4 regions of the Pseudomonas triclosanedens genome follow, and region 1 is predicted to be linked to each of the others. Evidence: riboswitches for the same ligand, from Rfam matches in the RefSeq annotation. Region 1 holds a riboswitch; each other region holds the start of a gene.

Region 1 (2,194 bases):
GCATCTTCTTCGTGAAGAACGTGGGGCCGAGCAATCAGATGGTCTATGACCTGGACCACTTCCTCAATTCGGCGTTGGCGACGGTGCTGGGCGTGGGGTTCGCGGTGCTGGTGTTCAACCTGGTGGAGCTGCGGCCAGGGCGGCGCCACTATCGCCGGGTGCTCGGTGCGCTGTTGGCCGACCTGGCACGGCTGACCCGTGGGCCGCTGCCCAGGCTGGAGGCCTGGTTCGATGGGCGCAGTGCCGACCGTCTGCTGCGTCTGGTGCAATACCAGGACAGCCTGCCGCAGGAACGCCGTGCCCAGTGGCGGGGCGGGCTGTTCGGTCTGGCGCTGGCGGATGAAGTGTTATTCCTGCGCGATAGCCTGGGTAGCGCACGCGGGCCGCTGCGGCGAGCGCGGGACGCCTATCTGGCGCGGTTGCGGCAGTTGCTGCTCGACGGCGGGCCGCGTAGTGGCCGGCAGCACGCGCTGGATGAGGTCGAGGACGCCCTGTTGATGGCGCTGCAGGACAATCGCTGGCTGTTGGAAGGCCAGCGCCGACAGGCACGGGCCGCTGTCGGCCAGTTGCGTTCGATCTGGCTGCGCTGGTGCCAGGAGGCAACGGCGTTCGCGCCGGCACGCTTTTTCACCCAGGGGGTGACAGGTCGCCGCAATTGACCGTGGCTGGCGACAGCCACTAAGCTGCGCGCCTGCTTCAGGTGCCCCCGGTGCAAGTCGGGGGTGAAACAGGGAAGCCGGTGAATTCGACCCCGCCGGGTCGAACATTCCGGCGCTGCCCCCGCAACGGTAAGCGAGCATCGAGCCGCATTTCGCCACTGTGCCGCAGGCATGGGAAGGCGCGGCTCCGGGAGTCTGCCAAGGCTCCACTCGCAAGCCCGGAGACCGGCCTGCTGCACGCATGGCATCGCGGGAGGCGCTGTCGCTCGCTCTGGCCGGCCTCCGTGCCCCGGGGCGTTTCCGTCCTCCGCCTGCCTTTACTGGTCAGAGCCGCGCGGGTGAGAGCGGCGGAGTGAGTACACGTGAAGCATTTTCTTCTATGGCCGACAGCCCTGGCGCTGGGCGGCTTTTCCTGCATCGGCCAGGCGGCTCCCGGCGAGCCGCTGGCGCTCGACGATCAACTGATTACCGCCACCCGCACCGAACGCCGCACCGAGCAGGCGCTCGCTTCGGTCAGCGTGCTGGACCGCGCCGACATCGAGCGCAGCCAGGCGCAATCGGTTCCCGACCTGCTGCGCCGGCTGCCGGGTATTTCCCTGGCCAGCAATGGCGGCCCCGGCAAGGCCACCAGCCTCTATCTGCGTGGCAGCGAATCCGACCATGTGCTGGTGCTGATCGATGGCGTCAAGGCCGGCTCGGTGTCCTCTGGCGGCGCGTCGTTCCAGGATCTGCCGGTGGAGCTGATCGAACGTATCGAGGTGGTGCGCGGGCCGCGCTCCAGTCTTTACGGCTCCGAGGCCATCGGCGGGGTCATCCAGATTTTCACGCGCAAGGGCGCGCAGGCAGGGTTCAGCCCCTGGGCTTACGCCGGCGCCGGTAGCCAGCGTACTTATCAAGGCGGCGCGGGCGTTTCCGCCGGCGATGGGCGCGGCTGGTTCAGTCTCGGCGTTTCCAGCCTGGACACCGCCGGCATCGACGCCAAGGCCAACGGCGCCAGCGGCCATGAGCCGGACCGCGACGGTTACCGCAACCTTTCCGGCTCGTTGCGTGCCGGCTATCGCTTCGGCAACGGCCTGGAGCTGGATGGCAGCCTGCTGCAAACCGATTCGCACAATGACTTCGACACCGTGAACAGCCGCCGTACCCAAGGCTTCGATGCCTACAACGACGGCGTGCTGCGGGTGATCGGCGGCAATGCGCGTTTCGCTCCGCTGGAGCCCTGGCGGGTGACGCTGTCCGCCGGGCGCAGCGAGGACAAGTCCGATGCCTACCAGGATGGCGCTTTCTACTCGCGCTTCGACAGCCGCCGGGATACGGCGTCCTGGCAGAACGATATCGACTTCGCGCCGGGCCACACGCTGACCCTGGGCTACGACTGGCAGCAGGACGAACTGAGCAGCTCAACCGACTATGCGGTGAGCTCCCGCGACAACCGCGGCTCCTTCGCCCAGTACCTGGGCAGCGCCGGCCGCCACGACTGGCAACTGAGCCTGCGCCACGACGATAACCAGCAGTTCGGCAGCCGCAACACCGGC
Region 2 (2,194 bases), 1.0 Mb from region 1:
CGATCGAGCCGCAGCCGGCGCCGACGTCCCACAGCAGCTCCCCCGGCATCGGCGCCAGCCGCGCCAGGGTCACCGCACGCACGTCGCGCTTGGTCAGTTGCCCATCGTGGCGATAGCAGCCGTCTGCCAGGCCGGTAGTCAACGGCAGGCGGCGTGCGCCCTCGCCTGCCACGCAGTCCAGCGCGAGCAGGTTGAGCGCGGCGGTTTCCGCCTGTACCCAGTCGGCGGCGAGCCCGTCGATGCGTCGCTCGGCCTCGCCGCCCAGATGCTCCAGCACACTGATGCGGCTGGCGCCGAAGCCTCGCTCGCGCAGCAATGCCGCTACCGCCGCCGGGCTCGTGCCATCGTTGCTCAACACCAGCAGCTTCGCGCCATGCCGCAGGTGCGCGTTGAGCGCCGCCAGCGGTCGCGCCACCAGCGACAGCAAGGTGCAGTCCTGTAGCGCCCAGCCCAGCCGAGCGGCGGCCAGCGAGGCGGACGAGGGCGCTGGCAAAACGCGCATTTCGCTGCTGGGCAATTGCCGGGCGAGGCTGGCGCCGACACCGAACAGCATCGGGTCTCCGCTGGCCAGCACGCAGGTCGACTGGCCACGGCGGCGCAGCACCGGCTCCAGGCTGAAGGGGCTGGGCCAGGCCCGGCGATTGGCGCGCACGCAGGGCGGCAGCAGCTCCAGTTGGCGCGGCGCGCCGATCACTTCGACGGCGTCGAGCAATGCGCGGCGCGCTGCCTTGCCGAGGCCGGCATAACCGTCCTCGCCGATGCCGACGATGATCAGCCAGGGCGTCATGGGTACTCCTCAGGGGTACGACGGGCGATCCGACGGGGAGGCTTTTCCAGCCGTCGGGCAAAGCAGGCATAATACCCGCATCGTCGGTGCCCGCAGGATGCTTCGCAAGTGACAGAGCGATGCTTCCGACCGGGCCGAAGAGGGAACACGGATCAACCGTGGCTGCCCCCGCAACTGTATGCAGCGAGTCCGCGCAGTCCCGAACGTCTGAAACCTGGAGTTTCCGGCATTCGGTTTGGCCACTGGGTAACCGGGAAGGCCGCGTCGGATGCCGACCTGCCAGCCAGGAGACCTGCCGACGAGACCAGTCGCGTGTGCGCACATCGAGCGGGGTGTCTTGATGTCGTGAAGTCCCTTTCGGGGGGCTCGCAGGTCACCGCGACCCAGCCCTGGTGACCCCGTGAGCGAATCGACCTCCCTGTCCGTCCGTCCTTCGGCCTGCCCTGGCCTGCTGCGCATCGTGGCCTCCCGCGATGGCGGCATCTGCCGTATCAAGCTGCCCTGTGGACAACTCGATGCCCGCGCAGCCCGCGCCATTGCCGAGGCCGCCGAACGCCATGCCGACGGTGTGCTGGAAGCGACCAACCGCGCCAACCTGCAGATTCGCGGCGTGCATGCCGGCGCCGAGCGCTCGCTGAGCGCCGACCTGCTGGCTGCCGGCCTCGGCCCGCGCGAGCTGGCGGCCGACGACGTGCGCAACCTGCTGGTCAGCCCCGCCATCGGCCTGGACATCGCCACGCGCTTCGACGCCGGGCCGCTGGCCCGCCAGTTGCTCGACCTGCTGGAGCGCACACCGCGCTTCCACGGCCTGTCACCCAAGTTCGGTGTGCAACTGGATGGTGGCGAGTCCCTGGCGATGCTGGAGCATCCCAACGATATCTGGCTGTCGGCCATGTCCGCCGACGAAGCCCCGCAGCTCGCCTTCGGCGTGGCCGGCTGCCCACCCCGCCATGCCCGGGACTGCCCGCCCCTGGCCGCGGTTCCCGCCGCGCAGGCTCCACTGCTGGTGGAAACCTTGCTGCATCTGTTCCTCGATCTCGCCGGAGACGGCCAAACGCGCATGCGCCACCTGCGCGAGATGCTCGGCGACGAAACTCTGCTGGAGCGCCTGCGCCAGCGCCTGCCGTTCCCACTGTGCCAGGGCACGGCTGTGGATAACTGGCGACGCCCGGCGACGCCGGCCTTCGCGCACCTCGGCATCCGGCCCCAGCGCCAGCCGGGGCGCGCTCTGGTCGGCGCCGGCTTTGTCCTCGGTCGTCTCGACAGCGCCACCTTGCTCGGCCTCGCCGACCTGGCGGAGCGTTTCAGCGGTGGGCAGTTGCGCCTGACGCCGTGGCAGAGCCTGATCCTGCCCGATGTCGCCCAGATCGATGCCGCCGTGGTGCTGGGCGCGCTGGGTAATCTCGG
Region 3 (2,194 bases), 990 kb from region 1:
CGGAACAGCCAGGCCGCCAGCAGGCCCAGAGCCGCCCAGAACACCGCGTTGGTGACCAGCGAAGCGATGATGAACTCATGGGCGACGCTTTCCGGCGCAAGGCTGGAATGCACTTCCGGCTGTGGCGCGCCGATCACGTGCGGCACCACCAGCAGGACCAGGCCCACACCGCGCAGCACTCGGTTGCGGCCCAGTACCAGCAGCGCGAGGCCAGCGGCGGTCGATGCAGCGGTGGCGATCCACCAGGTCTGGCGCAGGGTCAGGTCGGCGGCGGCGGTGCCGGGCACCTCCGGCGGCAGGCCAAGCGACGGCGCCAGGGTGAACACCGCAAAACCCGCCAGGCCCCAGAGCAACCCTTCGGACACCCGGCTCGGTTCACGCAGAGTGAACAAGCCGGCCAGCATCAGGGCGAACCCCACCGCAACCACCAGGTTGCCGCCGGTAGTGGAAAGGATGCGCTGCCAACCGTCCTCCGGCTCCCAGGCTTCCTCGTCGTGATGATGGCCGCCATCGGCGTGCTCGTGGCTGTGCTCTTCGACGAGCGTGGCGGCGGGCTCGGCTTTCTCGTAGGTCTCCGCCTTGAGGATCAGCGGGGAAACCCAGAGCAACTGGACCACAGTAAGCACCAGCGCCGCGATCAGACCGGCGAACCCGGCGGTCTGGGCGATACGTTTGATCATTTCATCTTTCCTTTTCCGCACACCGCGTCGCGCGCGTCGGATCACCGCGGGCGAATGGCCCACGGTTGTTCTCCAGCGCAACGTGGCCAACGCGCAGCCGACTGAACTCAGAACCGCATCAGTGGCAGGGGAAGCCCGCGCTATGACGGGTATCGTGGGCGGCGTTGTGCACCGCATCGATATGCGAAAAGCCGGCGAAATACACCAGCAGCGCACCGAGCAGGCTGGCGCCAACGGCCAGGGCGATGCGTTTGGAAAGGGGGAGTGAAGTGGTCGACGCGTGCGTCAGGGTGCTGCTGGACATGAACGTTCCCTCTGAAAATCCGAGTAGAGAACGCAGAGGTTGAACGCATTCGAACGCGCCGCAATCGGTCGCGCCACGGCCTGCGCCCGCCCACCGCGGGTTTGCCAAAAACGAAGTTTTCCAGGCCGGTCTCCGGGCTTGCGACGCCAACCGGAAACTCCGGCCGGATGGGCCAGCCTTCCCATGCAGTTCCTGCACAGTGGCTACTGACGACCCTCGATGCGCTTACCGTTGCGGGGGCAGCGCCGGACTGATCCTTGCGGACGCACCGGCTTCCCGTTTCACCTCGCGCGCGACGGCGCGAGACACCTGAAACCTCGGTAGCTGACCATGAAGCCCTGCAAGCGTCAACCGATCCCCGGCGATTGACCACCCCGGCGCCGCTGCGTAGCCTTGCCGCTTCGAGGTTCTCCGGCGCAGGCCGGAGCTAAGAGGGAACGTGGAAATCTTCGGATGCGCCACGGCTGCCCCCGCAACTGTGAACAGCCTGTTCTTTCACACGCCACTGCCGACCACGGCGGGAAGGCGAAAGAACAATCCAGGGCTGTGAGCCAGGAGACCTGCCTCGAACAGCATCACGACAACCGGGCGGGGTGATCCGGTGGCGACCTTCGTTGCGCGGCAAAACCGCGTGCGCGCCCTTCATCCGCCTTTCGAATTCCGCTTACGAGGCGCGCATGAAAACCCTGGCCAAACTCCCCGTCACCATCATCACCGGCTTCCTCGGCGCCGGAAAGACCACCCTGCTCCGCCACATGCTGGATAACGCCGAAGGCCGCCGTATCGCGGTGATCGTCAACGAGTTCGGCGAGCTGGGCATCGATGGTGAAATCCTCAAGCAATGCTCCATCGGTTGCAGCGAAGAAGAGGCCGTGGGCCGTGTCTTCGAACTGGCCAACGGCTGCCTGTGCTGCACCGTGCAGGAAGAGTTCTTCCCGGTGATGCGCGAGTTGGTGGCGCGCCGTGGCGAGCTCGACCAGATCCTTATCGAGACCTCCGGGCTGGCGCTGCCCAAACCCCTGGTGCAAGCCTTCCAGTGGCCGGAAATCCGTAACGCCTGCACCGTGGACGCGGTGATCACCGTGGTCGACAGCCCGGCGGTGGCCGCAGGCACCTTCGCCGCCCACCCCGATCAGGTGGACGAGCAGCGCAAGCAGGACCCGAACCTCGACCACCAATCGCCGCTGCACGAACTCTTCGAGGACCAGCT
Region 4 (2,194 bases), 190 kb from region 1:
CCAGCCAGACGAGCCTTGCCCTCCAGTTGCGCACCCCAGTCGGTGAAGCCCCAGTAGTCGTTGTGGTTGAGCGTCCGGGTGCCGCCACCTTCGAGGTTGTAGACGCGGGTATAGCGGGTATCCCAGTCGTTGATGTGGGTCTTGGCGAACCAGCTGAAGTCCTCGCCCAGGCTCTGCTGGAAGGTGGCGGTGGCGATCTGCTGGACACGGTCGTTGGTGGTATGGCGGTTGGACGTCGGACGGGCGAAGTCCAGGTCAGCGTCGGCGTACTGGTAGAACAGCTCCAGGCGCGAGGCGTCGCCAAGAGCCTGGACGGCCTTGCCGCCGAACACGTTGACGTTGTAGGAGCGGCGCTTGTCGCTGACCGTGTCGGTCATGTCGCGGTCGCGGAACGGCTGGTAGCCATCGGAGCGGTTATGGCTGACGTAGGCCATCAGGCCGAGGTCGCCCAGGCCGTTCTGCACGACTTTCTCCACGCGGGTGTCGCCGCTGCGGCCCTTGAAGGTGTCCAGGCCGAGGTTCACCTCGCCGGCGGTCTGGCGGCTGTGCGCGCTGCGGGTGACGATGTTGATCACCCCGGATACAGCCTGGGTGCCGAACAGCAGGCCCTGGCCACCCTTGAGCACTTCGATGCGTTCCACCGCGGTGGTCGGCAGGGTGTCGAGGTAGATGCCGCCGTACAGGCGATTGTTCAGGCGCACACCGTCCAGCAGGATCAGCGTGTCGTCGTTGCGCCCGCCGAGCAGCGAGTAGGTGCCGTAGTCGAACGGGCCGTTCTTCGGCACCACGAAGAGCCCTGGCACGTACATCTGCAGGACGCGGGTGATGTCGGCGCTGGGGCCGGCGCGCTCGATCTGCTGGCGATCGACGACCTCCAGCTTGCTGCCGTAGAGCGCCATGTCGGCGACGGTGGTGGACTCCACCGAAGGCGCGCTGACGATCTCGTCGGCAAGGCTCAGCGGCGCCGCGTCCAGCGCGGGGCTGAGGCACAGGCAGGCCAGGGATAACGAAGGAGTCCAGCGCGAAGCGCGCAGGGAATCGGGGAAAGGGAAGTGCAAGGTGATCGCCTCGAAATGGATATTTCGCAGGCGGCGCAGCGACACCCGGAACGAGCGTGCCCCGGGAACCGGCTCACGCCCGCCCACCGCGGGTTTGCCAAACTCGTTCCGGGCCGGTCTCCGGGCTTGCGAGGGTCCTGGGGCATCCGCCTTCCCATGCCGTGGCACAGTGGCTCGATGGATGCTCCGCTCGCTTACCGTTGCGGGGGCAGCGCCGGACTGATCGCACGAGGGCGACGCACCGGCTTCCCGTTTCACCCTGCGCACGGCGGCGTAGGGCACCTGAAACGTCGGAAATATGAACACTCGGGGCGGGAAAGCGTCAAGGTCGCGGCTTGCCGCCGGGCAGGCCGAGGGCGGGCGGCACCCTTGGCGCGCCGGCTACGGATGTGTTTCGAAACCTGTCAGTGCCAGGGGTCGTAGGTGCCGAAGCTCCAGATATGGCCTTCCGGGTCACGACAGGTGAAACCCTGGCCGCCGTAGTCCTCGTCCTTGATGTCGATGACGATCTGGGCGCCACCAGCCACCGCCGCGCGGTACAGCACCTCGGCATCCTTCACCACCACGTAGATGCTCTGGGTGCAGCCGCCAACCTCGTCGGGCTGGCGCATCAGGCGGCCGTATTCGTTGTCATGCAGCGAGCCGAGCATCACCAGCCCGCTGCCATCCTCCAGCACAAGCTGCGCATGGGCGATGCCGCCATGCTCGTCGGCCACCACCAGTTGCCGCTGGAAGCCGAAGGTAGCGCACAGCCAGTCGATGGCACGGGGCGCATCGCGGTAGCGCAGACAGGGAATGATGCTGGGGCGGACAGCGGCAACGGGCGTGGGCATGGCGATCTCCGGCACGGAACGGCAGCGATGCTTCCAGCATAGCCAGCCACGCCCGGCCGCTCAGCGCTGCGCGGCGACCAGCAGCAGCATCGGCCGCTCGCGCTCCTCGGCCAGCGCCGGGTCGGCCTGCACCTGCGAGGCGCTCGGCCCCCAATCCTCCACATGACGCAGGCTCAGGCCGGCGCCCAGCAGCGCGTTGAGTACGCTGCCGAGGGTGCGGTGGTACTTGAGCACGTCGGTAGCCAGCCAGTCGGTGCGGCGCTCGCCTTCTTCCTGGTAGTGGTCCACCGGCCAGCAGCGCCG

What was found. Region 1 has a riboswitch for cobalamin ahead of btuB (TonB-dependent vitamin B12 receptor). Riboswitches for the same ligand answer to the same signal wherever they lie in the genome.
Region 2: another riboswitch for cobalamin. It lies ahead of cobG (precorrin-3B synthase); the one in region 1 lies ahead of btuB (TonB-dependent vitamin B12 receptor).
Region 3: another riboswitch for cobalamin. It lies ahead of OU419_RS03575 (CbtB domain-containing protein); the one in region 1 lies ahead of btuB (TonB-dependent vitamin B12 receptor).
Region 4: another riboswitch for cobalamin. It lies ahead of OU419_RS07320 (TonB-dependent receptor plug domain-containing protein); the one in region 1 lies ahead of btuB (TonB-dependent vitamin B12 receptor).

The regions. Positions count from the first base shown of each region.
Region 1 is NZ_CP113432.1:1,739,866-1,742,059, forward strand. It holds gene OU419_RS08240 (FUSC family protein) at 1-659, shown strand, start outside; cobalamin riboswitch at 682-907, shown strand; gene btuB (TonB-dependent vitamin B12 receptor) at 1,022-2,194, shown strand, end outside.
Region 2 is NZ_CP113432.1:736,309-738,502, reverse strand. It holds gene cbiE (precorrin-6y C5,15-methyltransferase (decarboxylating) subunit CbiE) at 1-787, opposite strand, end outside; cobalamin riboswitch at 855-1,101, shown strand; gene cobG (precorrin-3B synthase) at 1,188-2,194, shown strand, end outside.
Region 3 is NZ_CP113432.1:750,619-752,812, reverse strand. It holds gene OU419_RS03580 (CbtA family protein) at 1-680, opposite strand, end outside; gene OU419_RS03575 (CbtB domain-containing protein) at 799-984, opposite strand; cobalamin riboswitch at 1,091-1,312, opposite strand; cobalamin riboswitch at 1,372-1,566, shown strand; gene cobW (cobalamin biosynthesis protein CobW) at 1,662-2,194, shown strand, end outside.
Region 4 is NZ_CP113432.1:1,551,517-1,553,710, reverse strand. It holds gene OU419_RS07320 (TonB-dependent receptor plug domain-containing protein) at 1-1,058, opposite strand, end outside; cobalamin riboswitch at 1,153-1,359, opposite strand; gene OU419_RS07315 (VOC family protein) at 1,463-1,891, opposite strand; gene OU419_RS07310 (class I SAM-dependent methyltransferase) at 1,952-2,194, opposite strand, start outside.